3 regions of the Pleionea sp. WD8-19 genome follow, and region 1 is predicted to be linked to each of the others. Evidence: predicted binding sites of a transcription regulator. Region 1 holds the regulator's gene; each other region holds the start of a gene.
The links. The regulator sigma-54, encoded in region 1, starts transcription at its own class of promoters, with help from an activator protein. The targets are predictions, from matches to a motif close to TGGCACNNNNNTTGCTNT.

Region 1 (7,026 bases):
CGTGCGTGCATCCCTTTGCTGTTGACGATGGTACAATTGCGTTTCAGCATTCTGGACCTTGCTTTACATACAGATGGATCGATTGCTGCGCTGTCGACTGTAAACGTTGTGCCGCTTGTTGCAAGTCGAGGGATTCACATTGAGAAATGGCTTCGAGCATTGCATCATTAAAACCCGTAACGCAAATGACCGGTAAATCATTGGCTAATTTTTGCAGCAACTCGCTATGGGTACTGTCGGAATCGGCCAGCACCAAAACACCAGCGCCATTATCAATACTTTGTATTCGATGGGCAATATGCGGATATACAATGGTAACACTGGCTTCGGGGTTAAAGGTTAAGCTATGACAGTCGAGTGGTAACGAGTCGAGTCGCTTTTTCACGACACTCAGCATTTCTTTGCCAGCCATGGATCGTGACAGAATTAAAACACTGACGCTACTCATGAGGTTCCTTTGGCAGATCGCGGTGCACGACTTTAACGTTGGGGCGCTCTTCACGAAAATACGCCGCCAGCTTTTCGGCCATATAAACACTTCGATGGTGTCCACCAGTGCAACCAATCGCTATGGTCATATAGCTTCGATTGTCTTGCTCAAAGCGGGGCAGCCAAGTGTGTAAAAATACCTTCAATTGCCAGAAAAACTCCATGACTTGCGGCTGAGTTTCTAGAAAGTTGATGATGGGCTTTTGTGTGCCGTTGTATTCTCGTAACTTGGGATCCCAGTAAGGATTAGGCAAGCAACGAACATCAAAAACATAGTCAGCGTCCGTTGGAATTCCATTTTTAAAGCCAAACGATTGGAACAAAATATCCATGTTCGATTCGTGCGGAACCAACACCCTTTCTTTAATATAATCGCGCAACGCGTACGGCGTCATCGACGTAGTGTCAACCAGAAGATCGGCAGCTAGAGCAATGGGCTCGAGTAACTCGCGTTCTTTGGCGATCGCCTCTTTTAAAGAATAGCCACTTTGCGTTAATGGGTGACGCCGCCGAGTTTCGCTGAATCGCTTCAGCAGCGTGGCATCATCAGCATCAATATAAAATACCTGAAAATGTTCGCCTTTTTGGCTGATGCTGTCGAGAATTTCAGAAAACTTATGAAGGTCGGATGGAAAGCTGCGCGCATCAACACCTAAAGCCAGATCTTGATGTTTTATCTCGAAGGTATCGACCAATTGCGGTATCAGCGACAATGGAATATTGTCGACACAATAGAATCCCTGATCTTCCAGAGCCCTGAGCGCTACTGTTTTTCCTGAGCCGGAGCGACCACTGAGTATGACGCGCTTCATATTTAATTTAACTAATGATTATTGGTTTGTTTTTGTACCGCAGTTTCGACTATATCATAGAGTGCTTGGTTATTATATGCGTTTCTTAATTGACGGCAGAAGCCTTCCTGTTTTAATAATTTAGCGATATTTGCCAGACACTCAATGTGATCGTCATGAGCTTTTTCCGGTACGAGCAAGGCGAACATAATATCCACGGGTTGTTTGTCTGGCGCTTCATAATCTACACCTTTGTCCAACATGATCACCGCGCAAATGATTTGATCACAATGATTACAACGACCGTGAGGAATTGCAATTCCCTGACCTAAGGCCGTGCAGCCTAAACGTTCACGTGCAAACAGGCTGTCCAACACATCTTGCTCGGATAGCGTGTCGCAAGAATTGGAAAGTAACTGACTGAGTATTTCGAATGCTCTTTTTTTACTAGAGGCCGAGGCACCTACCAGGGTGCGCTCGGGCTTAAGACAACTGATAAAATCCATAACAATTAATGACGAATGAGTTTTTCCTTGTGCTTAATCACCTGGCGATCCAACTTGTCGATCAAGGAGTCGATAGCTGCGTACATGTCTTCATCTTCGGAGTTGGCAAATAACTCTCCGCCGTTAACATTTAATTTTGCTTCAGCAATTTGTCGGAGTTTTTCCACACTCAACACAACGTGCACGTTATTAATATGATCGAAGTGACGTTCCAGCTTTTCGAATTTTTCATGCACAAAATTACGCAATGACTCGGTGATATCGACGTGGTGGCCAGTTAAGTTAATTTGCATAGTCGACTTCCTTCTGTTTGTAGGTAACACATACTGAAGTAATGCTTCAGCTTTGACACAAAGAAACAAACTTAAAATGAAAAGGTTTGCTTCCGTAGGTTCTCATCGTTTGTTTAAACGCGTATTTACGTCATTCTTTTTGACTTAAATAAGCGATTTACGTTCATTGGAAGGGGGAATATTCATGGCTTCGCGGTATTTGGCGATGGTTCGGCGCGCAACGTTAATCCCCTGATCTTTCAATAAAGCAGCAATTTTATTATCACTGAGTGGTTTGGCACTGTTTTCTGCCGCTATCAGTTTCTTTATCAAGGCTCGTATTGCAGTCGACGAGCACTCGCCACCCGTTACGGTACTGACGTGGCTGGAGAAAAAATATTTTAATTCAAACACACCGCGTGGTGTGTGCATGTACTTTTGCGTCGTCACACGTGAAACCGTCGACTCGTGCATGTCCACTTCTTGTGCTATATCGGACAGAATTAATGGCTTCATGGCTTCTTCGCCGTACTCAAAAAAGCCAATCTGCTTTTCAACAATGCTGCTGGCCACTTTGAGCAAAGTATCGTTGCGACTTTGCAGGCTTTTAATAAACCATTTGGCTTCTTGCAGGTTGTTTTTCAAAAAGGTGTTGTCGGCGCTTGAGTCGGCACGCCGAATTAATGAGGCATAGTTACTGTTAATGCGCAATTTGGGAGCGCAATCGGGGTTCAGCTCGACCTTCCAGCGACCGTTTTGTTTGCTAACGAAAACATCCGGGACAACGTATTCGGGTTGACCACTGGTTATGGCGCTACCAGGACGAGGGTTGAGTCGTTGGACAAAAGCCATGACTTCTTTTAAGAAATCTTCTGGCCATTTGGTTAATCGTAAAATTTGTTTGTAGTTTTTCGAGGCGAGGGCGTCAAAGTGTTGTTCGATTAACTCTTTGGCTTCCAGCCAAAACGGCGTGTGCTCGTTAAATTGTCTCAATTGAATTTGTAAGCATTCTTTTAGATCACGCGCTGCAATACCAATCGGATCAAAGGATTGAATCAACCGCAACACCGCTTCCAGTTCATCGAGTTCTACTTGTTCTTCAAAATTTTCCAGTTCATCCTGGTTAATCAGTTGCAACAGATCGTCGAGTGGCGTTCGCAAGTATCCTTCGTCGTCGATTGCATCAATAATGACCGTAGCGATAGCTTTATCTTTTTCGGAAAGGGGTGTTAAGGTTAATTGCCATTGCAAATGATCTTGCAACGACTCAGTGGTTTCACCTTGAAATTCAAACTCTTTTTCATCGTCGGAGCGAGACAGAGAGGTTGGTGGAGTGTATTGCCAGTCTTCCCATTGCGTGTCGACGACCAGATCTTTCTCAATCGAGTCATTCTGTAACGCGTCAGACGTATCCAGTTCACTGTCTTCGGTTTTGGGCTCTTGCTTGCCGTTGGTTTTTGAGTCTTTACCGTCGATCAGCTCGTCATTGCTAATATCATCGGCGCCATCCAGCATCGGATTAGACTCCAACGCTTCTTGAATTTCATTTTGCAAATCAAGACTGGAGAGCTGCAACAGTCGAATGGCTTGTTGCAGTTGAGGCGTCATGGTCAGACTCTGACCAATTTTTAATTGTAACGATGGCTTCATTTAATTTGGTTATAGCCGTTAGGTTGAATCTTATCGTTGCCTTTCATCTATTTACCTGAAGCAGGAGAGTTAGTTTTTGAAAAGCCGTGGACTGAATTGTGGTACCCACCATTTAATAATAGCAAGTTACTGGGTTTCGGGAAGCGTTTTTCTAGAAAAGCTAGCGAACCTTGTAAACTCAATTGGGGTTATTTTAGCGTTTTCAATGGCTTGCGCCTAGTAGAAATTTGTTTATATAGCTTTCGAGTGAAGTCGTTAAATTTGGAATAAAAATGCTCATCACAACATCAACTTTTTATAGATTAAATTCTTCACCCAGGTAGACTTCTTTAACCACACGGTTGTTCAGTACCGTTTCGGCACTCCCTTCTGCGATCAGTTCACCAGCGTTGACTATGTAGGCGTGTTCGCATACCGACAAGGTTTCCCGCACATTATGATCGGTGATCAACACGCCGAGCCCTCGTTGTTTCAGCTGTTGAATGATCTGTTTGATCTCGTTAACGGAGATGGGATCGACACCGGCAAAGGGTTCATCGAGCAAAATAAATTGTGGGTCATTGGCAAGTGCTCGAGCAATCTCCACGCGTCGGCGTTCACCTCCCGACAAGCTCATGCCGAGATTGTTTCGAATGTGTTCAATTTGAAACTCGCCGAGCAGTTTTTCCAGTTGCTGTTGCTGTTGCGACTCGTCGAGATCTTTTCTCAATTCCAGTACCGCCAAAATATTATCGGCAACCGACAACTTACGAAAAATAGAGGCTTCTTGTGGTAGGTAACCGATACCCATTTGTGCCCGTTGGTGCATGGCCTTTTCGGAGATGTCTTTTTCACCTATCAGTACTTGCCCACTGTCTTGAGGGACCAAGCCAACGATCATGTAAAAGGAGGTGGTTTTACCGGCACCATTAGGACCCAACAAGCCGACAATTTGACCGGGGTTAACCTGCAGCGAAACACTTTTAACCACTTTGCGGCCTTTGTAGGCTTTGGCCAGGTTTTGGGCAATTAAAGCACTCATGGATTCTGGTCTTTTATCACATTGATGCGTTGATTTTCGATGGCCGGCACTTCCCACTCATTTTTCTGGGTATTAAAAATCAGTTTGGCTGCTCGTATCACATCGCCTTGTTGCTTAAACTCAATATCGCCTTCCAAAACGGAGATACCCGATTGGTAGGAGTAATTCACTTTGTTCGCACGCGCTTCGACCTGATTGTTATCTCGATCGGTAAAAATAAACAGGACAGGATTGCCCGTTGCAACAAAGTTTTCCGGGGTTAACTGTGTTTTGCTCTGGTAGTCGTATACCAATTGTTGGGCGTTGATCGACAGGTGGCTACCATCGGCTTTGGACAGTTTCAATTGGACCTTAGTGTGTAAAGACAGTTGGTTTCGCGAAGCTAAAAACTTGGTGTGATAGGCAAGGGCACGAAACTCAAATTGTGGGCTGAGCTGCAAAATGCTTAATGGTTTGCCTTCGGCTTGATAAACGCTGACTGTTTCAGATTGCTGAACAGCGAGATAGTCTGCGCGCAATAAGAGTTCCGGGTTGCACAGACGAACATCACCTCGATACTCAATAATGCCCAGTTTTCGATTGCCTTTTGAGCTTGCTGCATTCAGTTGTTCTACTGCGCAAAGAGATTGCGATGGCGCAGAGGGTTGAGCAAAGCATAACGGTGAAAACAGAAGCGTAACTAGTACTGATCGCATTTTACGATTCATTAAGGTACTCATTTTTACTTGGTGCTCATTGCGTTTTAGTTCCACTGACCTGACGTAAAATCTGGTATTCCTGATTTTGTAAATCGACAATAAATCCTTCACCCGATAGCCGTAAAGCACCATCTTCAATCACAACCGCATGTTCCGATTCAATTTTTTGTTGCTCCGCTTGGTAGAGCAGTTGCTCGGTATTTAAGGTTAGTGGCGGCATCGTGTTTAATTGTTCAAGCTTTACCTGCTGCGTAAGCTGTAATTGTTGAAAATCGTTACTGGCAATGGCCATATCGGCGTTCAGAAGCCATTGTTGGTTTGCAGCACTTGCTAAAATTGTCGGTTTTGTAATCGTGACTTGATCCGATTGAACCTCCACTTCTTTTGCGTCGATGGTTTGACGTAATTGCCCTTTGTCGTTGAAGTGCCGCACTTTAACATTCAGCATGCGGTATTGTGTAAGTTCATCGGCGAGCATAGTTTCTTGTTGCGGTTGTGTTTTTTCGTCCAACAATTGGCTGGACAACAGCAACACGGCAATCAAAATGAATAAGTAAGGTAGCGCCCGCTTTAAACTCATGACTTGAGGTAATGCTGATAAGTAGACAACAGTTGGTCGCGACTGGTTAATAGCAATTCGGCAATATTACGTACGGCACCTTCGCCACCTTTGTTGGGAGTGATCCAGTCGGCGTGTTGTTGCAAAAACCAGTTGGCATCATTAACGGCAATACCTAAACCGCTTTGTTGCATTAAGGGTAAGTCCGGTAAATCGTCGCCTACATGAGCCACTTGTTCTCCGGTTAACTGTTCTCGTTGCAATATCGTTTGAAAGGCGGCATTTTTATCGCTGTTGCCCTGAAACAGATGGCTGATACCTAATTCTTCAGCTCGACGTTCAACAATTTTCGATTGTCGGCCGGTAATTATCGCGGTTTTAATTCCGGCTTGGTGCAACAGTTTAATGCCTAGGCCGTCTTTAATATTAAAGTTTTTAATTTCGTCGCCTTGACTACTGTAATAGACTTTGCCATCGCTCAACACCCCATCAACATCCATGATTAAGAGTGATATGTTTCTTGCTTTTGCCAGTAACGATTCGGAAAGATTGGGCAGCTCCATTAAACGACTCCTGCTTTTAATAAATCGTGCATATTCAGTGCGCCGATTACCCGGCGGTTCTTATCGGTAACGATCAGCGCGTTTATCGCTTTGTCTTCCATTATTTGCACGGCTTCTGCCGCCAACATATCGGCCTCGATGGTTTTGCAATTGGCGGTCATCACTTTTTCAATGGTTGTTGCAGTAAAGTCGATTTGCTTTTCAATGGAACGTCGTAAATCGCCATCGGTAAAGATTCCTAATAGCTTTTGATCATCATCGACAATCGCCGTCATGCCCAGACGTTTTTCTGTGATTTCGAGCAACGCCTGTTTGAGCAAGATGTCTTTTTGTACCATAGGCACATCGTCGCCCTTATGCATAATATCATCCACTTTCAATAACAATTTGCGTCCGAGGCTTCCACCAGGATGTGACAGTGCAAAATCATTAGGGCCAAATCCGCGCGCATCAAGCAAGGCTACCGCGAGCGCATCA
Region 2 (7,026 bases), on a different contig from region 1:
GGATAAGTAATATTAAAATTATAGCGATGCATCAACTCAGGCACGTGATGATAATAATGCAACTGTCTTAATCGCTTCATAAATGGCAACTTCCAAATCCAAGCGTCATCATGCATATGATAAGCCGTATGCAGCAATTCATAATTGATGAAATAAGCAAATGCAGTAATCATAAATAAAAATGCGACGTTTTGACTGATCAGATATGTCAGCAGTAAATTCACAGGTAAAGCAAATACCACAAAAAAGCCAAGTATTAACGCGGGTGGAAATAACACCACACAAAAATCTTTCGCGCCATCAAACGGCATGGCTTCATGAGTAAAAAAACGGTGATGTTGGCATGCGTGTCGCCGGTAAATAATTTTGATCCATTTAAAAGGTCGATGCATCGGATGGCGATGTGCCACATACTCTACCAAGTTGGCATAAATAAACGTAATCAACACCGTTATCCACTCCCAAGGCAATACATTTTCCAATTGCAAGGCGCAATAAATCACGATGGCACTTGCACTGCCTAAAGTAAAGCTGATGTGCAGCCAACCATTGTAGTTGGGAGAGCGATGCTCTTTACGATACTCTTGTCGATAAGTTTCTATCGTCGGAGGAATGCTGTGTCGGTGCGTCATATTGAATTCGTTGGCAAACTTTTCCATACTGCTTAGCCTAAACGGCAACCCCCCTATTGGCTTGTCAAAAAACGACAACTTAATTGATAAAAGGCGCCATATCGCATAATGACATCTCATCAACCCAGCGTAGCCTGCAGTTATGCGCTGTCCTTTTTACAGTTTGCGGTAACTCAGTACCCGATTAATGAGCAAGCATTACTCAGCCATATCGGGCTCCAACGGCACGATTTACATCAAAATGACAAACGAATCGACGCAGCAATTTATCAGCAAATGGTGCAATGGGTCGTTGACCATTGCAATGATCCGCTTTTAGGCTGGCATTTTGGTGCTCAGGTAGGTACTCAGGCTTTTAATTTACTCGGGTACCTAGCGATGGCGGCTGAAACATTGGGACAAGCCGCCGAAGCCCTGCAACACTATGAATCGTTGGTGAGCGATATGGGACACTCGCGATATGAGTTTGAAGGCAACCGCGCGTTGGCTATTTGGCAAGCCGTACCATCCTGTAAAAACGTCAGTCATCATATTGTTGATGCCGTTTTTGCCGGTTGGATCAGTTATGGTCGAAAAATTGTCGGCTGGCAGGTGCCCATTCATCGCATCCATTTGCAACACTCAAGTTCTGCGCAATTACAACATCAACTGGAAGAGCTTTGGCAATGCCAATTTTCATTTAATGCGAATAAAAATGCGATTGAATTTGAACGTAAGTGGTTTAACTTACCTTTGGCTCAATCTCAACAATCGGTATATAAAACGCTTCTGCAACAGGCCGAAAAAACAGTAGCACAAATCAGTCACCAACCGGTTCAATTTTCCGAAAAGCTCACATCCATAATTAAAAACGAACTGATTCAGGGCGATGTCCAATTACACCAACTTGCCGCTCAACTGGGCATGTCAAATCGAACACTACAACGACGATTAAGTGACGAAAACCTGTCCTTTCGCCAAGTGTTGGAACAAGCAAAGCAAGCGCTGGCTGAAGAGTTACTGTCAGACAACCAATTACCTTTGACCTCCGTTGCAGGACTGTTGGGTTTCTCAGAACAAAGTTCATTTACACGTGCGTTTAAACGCTGGACGGGAATGACACCCAAGACATTTCAGAAAAGGCACACGAATCATTAACATTGTCTTCAGAAATACATTGAGTGAGTTTCGATGTCAGGGACGCAATTGACAGAAGCCTGTACCAAACGGCTGCGAAACTCACCCAAGTATTCTTTAATTATTTCCATTCGAAGAGTTTACAGTCGCAAACTCAGGATAAGCCTCCAAACCACAGTCGACTTTGTCCAATCCCACATACTCTTCTTCATCCGAGACTCGAATGCCAAGAGTTTTCTTCAGTAAAAACCACACACCAAAGGACGTCACAAAGACCCAAGCGAATATACTGAATAAACCAACAATTTGTGGTAGAAACGAAACGCTGGTGTTAGTCAAGGGAACAACTAACACACCAAAAATGCCCACCGTACCATGCACAGAAATAGCCCCTACTGGGTCATCCAGTTGAAACTTATCCAATAACACTACGGATAAAGAGGCCAGTATTCCACCAGCGGCACCAATCAACGTAGCGCTTAACGGGTTGGGTGTTAACGGCTCTGCGGTAATCGCTACCAAGCCGGCCAATGCACCGTTTAAAATTAATGTTAAGTCAGCCTTTTTATAAACCAGTTTGGTGTAAACAAATACTGCAATCACGCCACCGGTAGCTGCAGCGTTGGTGTTCACAAATATTTTCGCAACGGCGTTGGCGTTTTCAACATCGGACAACATGAGCTGCGAACCGCCGTTAAAACCAAACCATCCCAACCAAAGAATGAATGTCCCTAATGTTGCCATCGGTAAGTTGGCACCGGGAATACCTTTCGCGTTGCCCTGCCCATCGTATTTACCTTTTCTTGGGCCGAGCAATATGACACCAGCAAGCGCTGCGGAAGCACCGGCCATATGCACAATACCGGAGCCGGCGAAATCGTTAAAGCCAAAACTATCCAGCCAGCCGGAACCCCATTTCCAATAACCTTCCACTGGATAAATAAAACCCGTAAGCACAACGGCAAAAATTAAAAACGAAGTGAGTTTCATTCGTTCAGCTACCGCACCGGAAACAATCGACATAGCGGTTGCGACAAACACCACTTGAAAGAAAAAATCGGAATACAGTGAATGATCCGCATTTCCTGCTTGCACTGATTCAACACTGTGTTCGGAGCCAATCAAAAAGTTAAAACTGGGTAACCAGCCACCTTCTGTACTGCCATACATTATGGCGTATCCAAACAATAAATACATGGTACAAGCCACTGCAAACAGAGCGACGTTTTTCGCCAATATTTCTGTGGTATTTTTTGCACGTACTAATCCGGCTTCTAACATAGCAAATCCGGCAGCCATCCACATCACCAGAGCACCGGAAACTAAAAAGTAAAACGTATCCAAGGCGTATTTTATTTCATTCATTTTTTTCCCCTAATTTAAATCGCTTCTTCGCCGATTTCACCGGTTCTTATTCGAACAACATTTTCTAAAGAGTAAACAAAGACTTTACCGTCACCAATTTTACCGGTTCGAGAATGCTCAATTATCGCCTCTACTATTTCATCAACCTTTTCATTCGGCACAGCCACTTCCACTTTCACTTTCGGCAAAAAGTCCACGGTATACTCAGCTCCGCGATATAATTCCGTATGGCCGCGTTGGCGTCCAAAACCTTTTACCTCACTAACGGTTAATCCGGTAATGCCTGAATCGTTTAGCGCAATGCGAACATCATCGAGCTTGAATGGCTTGATGATCGCCGTCACCAGTTTCATATAGGTCCCCTTTTAAATGTTTGGATATTTGTAATGACAGGCTTTATTGCAGGCAATATGCCAATAGTAGAAATGCGGAAAGTAGCCGGGTGTTATGCACAAAATCTGGGATACAGCACCGAATGCGTGCAGCAATGATTGTTTGGCTATGGTGAAAGCATCATTTTAGTGCACAGGTTATACTCTGAAGATAAACCCTAATTCTGGATAATTCCTCCGCTGGTTGATAAGTGGTTAAATTCACTTGTCCTGAGTTAAGCTTTACTATGGCATAATTGAAATCTTTACCCTTCACATGGCTCTTGATGGCACAGATACTTCTCGCCGGTTTTGGCAAACTGGCAAAACAACTCGCACCGAAACTCATTGCAGAGGGTCACCAATTAACTGCGCTCAATCGGAGTGGTTGTTCATATGGTATGGAAGGAATACACATTTTGGCTTGCGACTTAAGGAGTACCACACAAACCGCGCAATTACCCACCTCGGTGGATTATGTGTTAGTGACCTTAACGCCCGACAACTTTAGCGACGAAGATTATCAATACACTTATCAGCAAAGCGTAGACAATCTTCTGCAGCACTTTTCAGCTTGCAGTCCGAGAACGGAATTTCTTTTCGTGTCGTCTACCCGAGTTTATGGTCAGTCACACGGAGAATGGATCGATGAGACCACAGAAACCTATCCTGCCGATAACAAAGGAAATATATTGTTGGCGACTGAGCGGTCGATTCACCGTCATCACCCAAATAATCTGGTGATCCGTTTTTCGGGAATTTACGGACGCGATCGACGCCAGTTTCTAAGTCGGATCCGCAATGGCATCGAAGTTCAATCCTCACCTCCCTATTTCACCAACCGAATTCATCAGGATGATTGTGTAGAAATACTGCACTTTTTAACTCAACAAAAAATGCTAGGAAAGCAGCTCGACAATATTTACCTCGGCAGCGATGATGATCCCGCACCTATTGATGTTGTTGCCAGCTGGCTTGCCCAAAAATACCGATACCCATTACCAAAACGCGTCACGTCGCCTGGTGATTCCCAAAATAAGCGTTGTCGAAATGACCGCATTAAAGCATTGGGCTATCGTTTTCACTATCCAAGTTATAAAGATGGTTATAGCGACGAATAGGAAAGCTGGTCTGGCAACAAACGCGTTGAGATCCACTACACTTTAAGGAAGGGTGTTCACCACTAAGGATTGGAAAATGCAAACCTATGCATTGTTCGGGTTCGTTTTTATACTGGCCAATTTTCTACTCCCAACAGCGTCGGGCGAAAACCCCGTTTCAATCCAAAAGCACAATTACCCTCAATTGCAGCATCGCCAGCACGAGCGAAGCGAGATGGTTATGACCCTGCAAAAATACCAGGGGGCCAGTGTAACTTTATCGGATCAACGAGTACTTGCTGCTATGAGGCATGTCCCACGACACCAATTTATACCTAACTCGGCGCAAAGATACGCCTATCACGATTCGCCCGTAGAAATCGGTTATGGCCAAACCATCTCTCAGCCTTATATCGTCGCGTTAATGACCCAACTGGCCGAAGTAGAAGCCGATACGAAAGTGCTAGAAATCGGGACCGGCTCAGGTTATCAGGCAGCCATTCTGTTTGAGTTAACACCGCAGGTCTATACGATGGAAATCATCAGTCCACTAGCGAAACGCGTGCAAAAAAACTTTCAACGATTAGGACTGACAAAAATTCATACGCGCGAAGGCGATGGCTATTTTGGTTGGGCCACTCATGCGCCTTTTGATCGAATTGTGGTGACGGCAGCGGCTCGACATATTCCACCACCACTCGTGCAACAATTAAAGCCTGGCGGCCGAATGGTGATTCCGGTCGGGCCTAAGTGGGGAACACAAACCCTGATGTTGGTGCTAAAAGATTTCGACGGAAAAGTGCGTACTCGTTCTTTGTTGCCGGTTCGTTTTGTGCCGCTTACCGGTGCAGGGTATGAAAGCAACTGAGCAAAGGATCCGTTATTCCCACTTAATTGCACTGGCATTGATTACTGCATCGCTATTGGGCTTTGAGGTTTTACTTACCCGTTTAATCGCTATTCAACATTGGCATCACCTGACCGCGGTTGTTATCGCAATAGCCTTGCTTGGGCTTGGTTGTGCTGCGAGTTTTGCTTCAGCCTTCAGTGTATTTGTTGAACGACATTTTAATGCTTTAATGTCTTACGCTGCCTTATTCACTGCGCTGAGTATGCCGATCAGCCTTTGGCTATCACAAAAGGTTCCGCTGAATATGCTTGCATTGCCCTGGTACGGGCACCAAATATTTTATCTGCTGCTGTACGCATTGTGTTTTTTAATGCCTTTTTTTTTCGGCGCTACCTTTATCACCTTAACCTTTATGCGATGGTCAGCCGAAATTGGACGCTGCTATGCCGCTGATTTAACAGGCAGTGCTTTGGGCGTATTCATTGTGCTGTTCATTCTGGATACGGAAATACCCTTTAACTCACATTTACTTTTTGCTTTTCTCTTTTGTTCACTGTTACCTTTATGCTCGCAGGTTTTAGTCGGTCACTTTCGATCGCTTCGGTTTTTAGTTACTGCCAGTTGTGCATTCGTCATCCTATTTTTTATTCACTCATCATTAATCATTTCTCCATCGCCGTCAAAATCCTTATCGATGCAACTGAATGAACGCAGTGCCGAATTGCTTATGCAACGCGACTCTTCGCATGCACGACTCAGCCTGGTTAAAAGCAGCGGACAGCACATTGCGCACGGGTTGAGTATCAGCAGTCATGCATTAGCTCCCGAACAATGGTTATTGTTTCGCGACGGTGACCAGGAGTCGCCTTTATTAATCGACGGTGAACACAAAACAAACGAGCCGGTGTTTCAGCAATCGATTGATCATGCGGCATTTATTGGCAGCTCCGAACAACCAGCCGTTTTACTTTTGCCCGGTGATCACAGTTGGAATGCCTGGAACGCTTATTGGCATGGCGCTCGACAAATAACATTGATTGAGCCGGATCCATTCTTTGCCCAACTGCTCACTGAGCATCACTCATTGAATAAAAGTTTTTTGCCTGAGCAAGCCAGAGTACAAAGCACTCATCCGCGTCGATTTTTACAACTCACTGATCAGCAGTTTGATCTCATTGTTACCGACTTGCAGAACAGTCCAATTGGTTCTTCTGCTAACCGCGTGCAATTGCTTTTAACTCACGAAGCACTAGGCCAGATGTTTCAGCACTTGAGTGCGAACGGAGTGTTGGTGATACGCGGTGAAGTCATGACATTACCTCGCGACTCGTTGCGGTTGTTGAACACTTTGATTCAAGTGCTTCGAAAACTGGACCTGGATCCCGAACAGCACCTGGTAATTCTGCGTGACTGGCAGAATCTTTTGGTACTGGTAAAGCGCAGCCCCTGGAAAAAGGAAACGCTGCACCAATTAACGAAATGGTGTAACGAATGGCAGTTTGATCGCGTTGTCATGCCAGAGCTCACTTTCGAGGAAGCAAATCAATACCATCACAAACCGGATGCCATCTACTTCACAACAATGCAACAAC
Region 3 (7,026 bases), on a different contig from region 1:
CATGGTAAGGTTTGCGGCGAGTAAGCATTTCATAAAGAATCACAGCAATTGAGAAAAGATCGCTAGCAAAGTCAGGCTCGCCTTTTAGTATAATCTCAGGCGCTGAATATCCCAAAGTACCGAAGGCTTTATCGCGCACAAACGGCACGGAAACTTCGTGTACACCCTTTACCAGACAAGAACCAAAATCGATGATGGTAATGACGCCACAATGAGTCACCATAATATTGTCCGGCTTTAAATCTTGATGTAGAGTTTCCTTGCGATGCAATGCCTGCACCCCTTTCAACATTTGAGTCGCGAGATAAATCACCTCTTCTAACGGCAAAACGGAATGCTCAGCCATCCAGTTACCTAGCGTTTGACCATTAACTTCTTCCATTAAATAATACAGCGATTGACGAGCCTTGCCGGCATTTTTAATTTTAACAATATGCGCACTTTGCAGTCGCATGCCAATCCAGGGTTCCACTAAAAAATTTTCAATGTAGGCTGGGTCATCTATAAAATGAATGGAAGGTGCTTTTAAAATACAGTGACCATTCGCATCACTCACCCGATAGATATGACTACGCTTGCCATGGTAAATTTCGGCATCAATACGATACCCATCGATTACGTCGCCCTTTCTCATAACCGGTGGAAACGGCAACTTAGATAAATGACGGTAAAGCTCATCCGCACTAATGGAAGGCAATGTATTCAGTTTTATTAACTGACAACTCAAATTATCTTGACTTCCCCGCTGACCGCTTTTTTTTATTAATTGTTCACAACGCCAATCAAGACTGTGTTTATGTTGATTGATAATGGAAAACATTTCACTGTCAGTCAACGTATCGTGAACACCATCCGTAGTGAGTAAATAATAATCGTTGGGCTGCAATTGAAATGTGAAGTAATCCACTTTTAAATCTGGCTCTAAGCCCATTGCACGCGATAAATATTTTTTCCCTGGAGCTACCTCTCTCGCATGATCACGAGACAGCTGCAATAGCTTTTGATTACGCATCTGATAAATTCGAGAGTCACCAACATGGAAGCAATAGGCCGTTTGTGATTTGATAATTAAAATACTTAACGTGCAAAGATAACCTTTATGCTGATCGTTTAAATGCCTTCCTTGCCAGAATAGCCATCGATTCAGCGCAGTAAGTACTTTTTGCGACGAGTGCTTTACACTCCAACTTTCGGGCGTGGCGAAATAGTCCTGAATAAAATTAACCACACAGGTTTCCGCTGCTTCTTTGCCACCTGCTGCGGCGGATACACCATCTGCAATAACCGCAACCATCCCCTTTGTTGCCAAGAGACGTCCTTCAGGAACGCGTATTCCGATACTGTCTTCATTGACTGACTTTATACCCGCAAACGATAGTTGTGCCAACTCCACATCAACCGTGTATTGCAAATGTTCCAGTTGCGATAGCCCCATACTTCTTCTTATGTCCGTGTTTTAACTCACTTCTATCAATTCAACACTGCCATCCTGACGCACTTCGGCAATGTGTCCTTTGGGCTCATCCATGAACTGCACGAAAACAATTGTAACTGCCGCAAACACTGCAATGATCATAAAAAACGTTGAAGCTTCAACAAACGTCAATAGCGTTAAAAAAATCACAGCCCCCACGTTACCGTAGGCGCCGACCATGCCAGCAATTTGACCAGTCAGTCGACGTTTGATTAAAGGTACCGTAGCAAATACAGCGCCTTCTCCCGCTTGAACGAAGAAAGAACAACACATGGTCGCTACTACCGCAAGTGCCAATGGCCAGCCACTGTCAATTTGGCTCATGATCAAATAGCCAAAGGTTAAACCGACCAGTAATAACGTTAATAAACTTTTTCGACCGAATTTATCAGACAACCATCCACCACCAGGACGCGCCACTAAGTTCATAAATGCATAACCCGATGCGAGTAAACCGGCTTTTACTGGATCCAGATCGAATGTCTCCATAAAAAACAAAGGCAACATCGAAACCACGGCCAGTTCAGAACCAAACGTTACCAAGTAAGCTAAATCGAGAACCGCTACCTGCTTGAAAGCGTAACGATCAAATTCCGGTAACGGCTTGTTAAATCGTTCTTTATTCACACGAATGATCTGAAAAACTTGAAACGTGGCCATCAACACAACCAAAACGTACAAAACATAAATACCGACTTCGGGTATCAAAGCCAAATTGCCTGGCCCTAACTTCCAAATCAGCACCAATAAAGTTAGCGACATAGGTATGGTCATCATCAAGTACAAAATCAGATCGTTTCTAGTGGACACTTCGAGGCCTCCGGAACGATGCGGTTTAAAATATTCCGAACCTACGGGTGTATCTCTTACACGCCAAAAAAAGAAAAGCCCGTAACACAAGGCAATCAAACCCGTGCAGCCAATCGCGTAACGCCACCCATCTTGTCCGCCAAAAATTAAAGCAACCGTAGGCAAGGACATTGCTGCTGCAGCTGAGCCAAAGTTCCCCCAACCACCGTAGATACCCTCAGCCAATCCGATATCACGTGCAGAAAACCACTCACTGACCAAACGTATACCAATAACAAATCCGGCACCCACGAAGCCCAATAGGAAACGTGTAATGGCCAGTTGTTCAAAACTTTGCGCCAACGCAAAAGCAAAGCAAATAAAAGAAGACGTTATTAATAATGCTGAATAAATAACCCTGGGCCCCCACCGATCTACCAGCATACCCACGACCATACGTGCAGGAATAGTGAGGGCGACATTGAGTATCAATAACGCTTTGATCTGATCCGACGTTAAATTAAATGCCTCTTTAATATGTGCTAAAAGTGGCGCATGAGAAAACCACACAACAAAAGAAATAAAAAATGCAATCCAGCTAAGGTGCAATAAACGAATCCGAGCTTGCGAAAGATCCAACACGTTAAATTTTTTTATGCTCATAAAAGTGCCCCAGTTTTGTTCCTGTTAATGGGTTGGTTCAAAGCTCTGAGGCAATTGATGTGCCATGAGAAAATGGCGCAATGTTCATGGTGCAAGGAATGCCCTTGGTAGCCGAGAAAGCGCGAAACCGTTCCTGGGGAATAACCATCACTAAAAATAGCACGTGAGTGGTTAAGATCTTCATGAACTTCGTTCCACCATGAAAAATCAAGTACCAATTGAGTGCAACACATATCGCTTTAAAGTTCGGTTGCGCCAAAAAAGAACATCATTCAATCAAGAGCAAAATAAAATTAAGCGCTAAATTACTATTCCCTGATTTGTAATACGCATCATCTTCCAATTCTCGCACTTCGTTCCCTCATCCTTTCATGTATGGCACAGCAATTGCCTTTACTAAATTCAATACGGGATAACGTTAAAAACAAACAATGACGAAACAGAAAATAGTGGTAATCGGTCATGGCATGGTCGGCCATAAATTTGTTGAAGAGATGGTGAACGCTCCAATTATAAACGAGGTCGAGATCACCGTACTTTGCGAAGAAGCTTATCCGGCTTACGATCGGGTAGGACTTAGCCGCTATTTCGAAGGAAAAACCAAAGATCAGTTATCGCTTGTAGAGAAAGACTTTTTTCAACGTCCTAATCTGCAACTGAAGCTCAAAGAGAAAGTGCTGAACATTGATTGCAGTAAGCGAGTCGTTAGTACCGATCGAGAGAGTCAATACAATTACGACTTTTTAATTCTTGCCACAGGCTCCTTTCCGTTTGTACCACCTATCGACGGTAATAATCGTGAACATTGTCATGTGTATCGAACATTAAATGACTTGGATGCGATTAAGCAATCCGCGCAAAGATCCAATAGCGGTGTCGTGATTGGCGGTGGCCTGCTAGGACTGGAAGCAGCGAACGCCTTGAAAAACTTGCAACTGAAAACATCGGTGGTTGAGTTTGCTCCCGGTTTAATGGCGAATCAGTTAGATTCAACCGCCAGTAGCACCTTAAAATCTTTGATCGAACAGTTATCCATTCAAGTATTCACCAATAAAGCAACAACAAAAATTGTTAACGGAAAACGTGCACGATACTGTTTGCACTTTACTGATGGAGATACACTGGAAACCGATATGGTGGTATTTTCTGCAGGAATTCGACCGAATGATCGCATTGCAAAACAAGCTCGCTTACAACTCGGTGAACGCGGCGGTGTAAACATTAATGAGTACTGTCAGACTTCGGATGAGCGTATTTACGCTATCGGCGAAGTGGCGGCGTGGCAAAATAAAACGTTTGGCCTGGTAGCACCTGGCTATCGAATGGCTCGTATTGCCGCAAAACATTTATCCTATCGAGTGACGCAAAACACCTCGATTATCGATAACAACAAGGTTGAAAAATTTCAGGGCGCTGACATGAGCACCAAACTGAAATTGCTGGGCATCGATGTCGCCAGTATCGGACAGGTGCATAACCATAATGACAATGTTTCGGCTTTTATCTATCACAATGAGGATAAAGGCTTCTATAAAAAGCTTTTTCTTAATAAAAGAACAAACACCTTGGTCGGTGCAATATTAGTGGGTGATGCCAAGGAATATTCGGGATTGCACCAATTGTATTTGAATAACACAAAGTTAAATAACGACCCGGGTGCCTTGATCGCACCACAAATGGACGGTCAAAGTAACGCGATGGGTGTGGACGCGTTGCCAGAATCCGCACCTATCTGTTCTTGTAACAATGTCACCAAGTCGACAATTTGTCAGGTAATCGATAAAGGCATTATCGATTTGGCCGAACTGAAACAATCAACTAAAGCGGCAACCAGTTGTGGTGGATGTGCTCCATTACTCAAGCAGTTGCTGGACCATCAGTTGGAAAAATCGGGGATCGAAATAGACCATTCCATTTGCGAGCACTTCAATTACAGTCGACAAGAACTGTACCATTTGATCCGCGTCGAAAACATAAAATCCTTTCAACAATTGATCACCGAATATGGGCAAGGAGACGGTTGTGATATTTGCAAACCGGCTGTCGCTTCAATTCTTGCGTCCTGCTGGAACGATTTTATTTTGAACCAGCAACACGCCGGATTACAAGATACAAACGATTATTATCTTGCCAATTTACAGCGTGATGGCAGTTATTCGGTAGTGCCCAGAATTCCCGGAGGGGAAATCACGCCCGATAAACTGATCGTCATTGGCGAAGTAGCCAAAAAATACGACCTTTACACCAAAATCACCGGTGGGCAACGCATCGATTTGTTTGGTGCACGTGTTGATCAACTTCCCGATATTTGGCGAGATTTAATCGATGCTGGCTTCGAGTCCGGTCACGCCTACGGAAAATCGTTACGCACGGTAAAATCTTGCGTTGGGTCAACTTGGTGTCGTTTCGGTGTACAGGACAGCGTCGGTCAAGCGATCGACATTGAAAAACGTTATCGTGGTTTACGCTCGCCACACAAAATAAAAATGGCCGTATCGGGTTGCACACGGGAGTGCGCTGAATCACAAAGCAAAGATGTTGGTGTGATTGCTACGGAAAAAGGTTGGAACCTTTACGTTTGTGGCAATGGCGGTATGAAGCCTCGTCACGCGGATTTATTAGCGAGCGACCTGAATACAGAAACATTAATTAAAACCATCGATCGCTTTCTCATGTTTTACATTCGAACGGCTGACCGATTACAGCGAACATCGAACTGGCTGGAAAATCTGGAGGGCGGTCTCGATTATTTGAAACAAGTGATTATTGAGGACAGTTTAGGCATCGCAGAAGAACTGGAAAAGCAGATGCAACACAATATTACTAATTACCAGTGTGAATGGAAGACAACCATCGAAAACCCACAAGTCGTTAAGCGCTTTAAGCAATTCGTCAACAGTGACGACATTGACGACAGCTTGCAATACGTGCGCGAGCGCGATCAAAAAAGACCACTGTACGTCAATGAAAAACCAACGTCAGTATCATTGAAAGGCAATTCGATCCCGGTCGCGGAAGTTTAGGAGTTAAGTGATGAATTCGAATACAAAACTTAAATGGCACCCTATTTGTGAAGTTGAAAGTATTATTCCGGAAACGGGCGTTTGCGCCAAAATAGGTCAACAACAAGTTGCACTGTTTCGTACTCGAAACGATCAGGTGTATGCGTTAGATAACCGAGATCCATTCAGCCACGCCTATGTACTTTATCGCGGCATTGTGGGCTCAGTAAAAGGAAAAAGAGTCGTTGCTTCTCCTGTTTTCAAACAACATTTTACATTGGACACAGGGGAATGCTTACAAGACAAAAACGTTAAACTGACAACGTTTCCAGTACGTGTTAAAGAAGGTCGAATTGAATTGGGTTTAGTTCAATGACAAAGCAAAGTAAAACCAAACTGCTGGTTATTGGTAATGGCGTTGCTGGAAACCGGGTGATTGAAGAGTTGATTCAACTGGCTCCTCAGCAATATCAAATAACGCTCATTGGTAATGAAATCGACAGCTATTACAATCGCATTTTATTATCACCTGTACTGAGTGGCGAAAAATCCGGAAGCGACATAACGGTTCACAATGCCGACTGGTATCACCAAAACAATATTGAGTTAATCACCGGAGAACACATCCAATTCATCGATCGTGCCCATCGTAAAGCCATCGGTAAAAGTGGACGGCACTATGGTTACGACAAATTGATACTGGCCACGGGCTCCAATCCTTTTATCTTACCGATAGAAGGCCATCAACTGGATGGAGTGATTGCGTTTCGAACATTGCATGACACCCGCGAAATGATTCGCCGTTGCAAAACCATAGAAAACGCCGTGGTTATTGGTGGAGGACTGCTCGGTTTAGAGGCTGCTTATGGATTGGTTCAACGAGGCATTAACGTAACTTTGCTGCATAATTTGTCCTGGTTATTGAATCAACAATTGGATCAACCCGCCGCCATGCTATTACAACAACAGCTGGAAGCGCGAGGCGTCCATTTTATTCTCAATGCCAACACCAAAGCGATATTAAGCAAAAACGGCAAACAAGTTTCTGCGGTTGCGTTAGACGATGGTACGCAAATAATGGCTGATATGGTGGTGTTC

Region 2: ACTUJY_RS19435 (P-II family nitrogen regulator) is a predicted target of sigma-54. The motif match lies at 3,512-3,529, and genes of this name have one in related genera.
Region 3: nirB (nitrite reductase large subunit NirB) is a predicted target of sigma-54. The motif match lies at 3,303-3,320, and genes of this name have one in related genera.

What each region holds. Positions count from the first base shown of each region.
Region 1 covers NZ_JBUZOU010000012.1:14,855-21,880, reverse strand. Annotated here, with positions in the region: gene ACTUJY_RS14135 (HPr family phosphocarrier protein) at 1-50, opposite strand, end outside; gene ACTUJY_RS14130 (PTS sugar transporter subunit IIA) at 44-448, opposite strand; gene rapZ (RNase adapter RapZ) at 441-1,301, opposite strand; gene ptsN (PTS IIA-like nitrogen regulatory protein PtsN) at 1,313-1,786, opposite strand; gene hpf (ribosome hibernation promoting factor) at 1,792-2,079, opposite strand; gene ACTUJY_RS14110 (RNA polymerase factor sigma-54) at 2,224-3,708, opposite strand; gene lptB (LPS export ABC transporter ATP-binding protein) at 4,004-4,729, opposite strand; gene ACTUJY_RS14100 (LptA/OstA family protein) at 4,726-5,424, opposite strand; gene lptC (LPS export ABC transporter periplasmic protein LptC) at 5,462-6,007, opposite strand; gene kdsC (3-deoxy-manno-octulosonate-8-phosphatase KdsC) at 6,004-6,549, opposite strand; gene ACTUJY_RS14085 (KpsF/GutQ family sugar-phosphate isomerase) at 6,549-7,026, opposite strand, start outside.
Region 2 covers NZ_JBUZOU010000024.1:20,145-27,170, forward strand. Annotated here, with positions in the region: gene ACTUJY_RS19420 (sterol desaturase family protein) at 1-659, opposite strand, end outside; gene ACTUJY_RS19425 (AraC family transcriptional regulator) at 741-1,769, shown strand; gene ACTUJY_RS19430 (ammonium transporter) at 1,866-3,113, opposite strand; gene ACTUJY_RS19435 (P-II family nitrogen regulator) at 3,128-3,466, opposite strand; gene ACTUJY_RS19440 (NAD-dependent epimerase/dehydratase family protein) at 3,772-4,605, shown strand; gene ACTUJY_RS19445 (protein-L-isoaspartate(D-aspartate) O-methyltransferase) at 4,682-5,452, shown strand; gene ACTUJY_RS19450 (spermidine synthase family protein) at 5,439-7,026, shown strand, end outside.
Region 3 covers NZ_JBUZOU010000016.1:30,460-37,485, forward strand. Annotated here, with positions in the region: gene ACTUJY_RS16525 (protein kinase domain-containing protein) at 1-1,435, opposite strand, end outside; gene ACTUJY_RS16530 (NarK family nitrate/nitrite MFS transporter) at 1,457-2,926, opposite strand; gene nirB (nitrite reductase large subunit NirB) at 3,358-5,949, shown strand; gene nirD (nitrite reductase small subunit NirD) at 5,960-6,304, shown strand; gene ACTUJY_RS16545 (NAD(P)/FAD-dependent oxidoreductase) at 6,301-7,026, shown strand, end outside.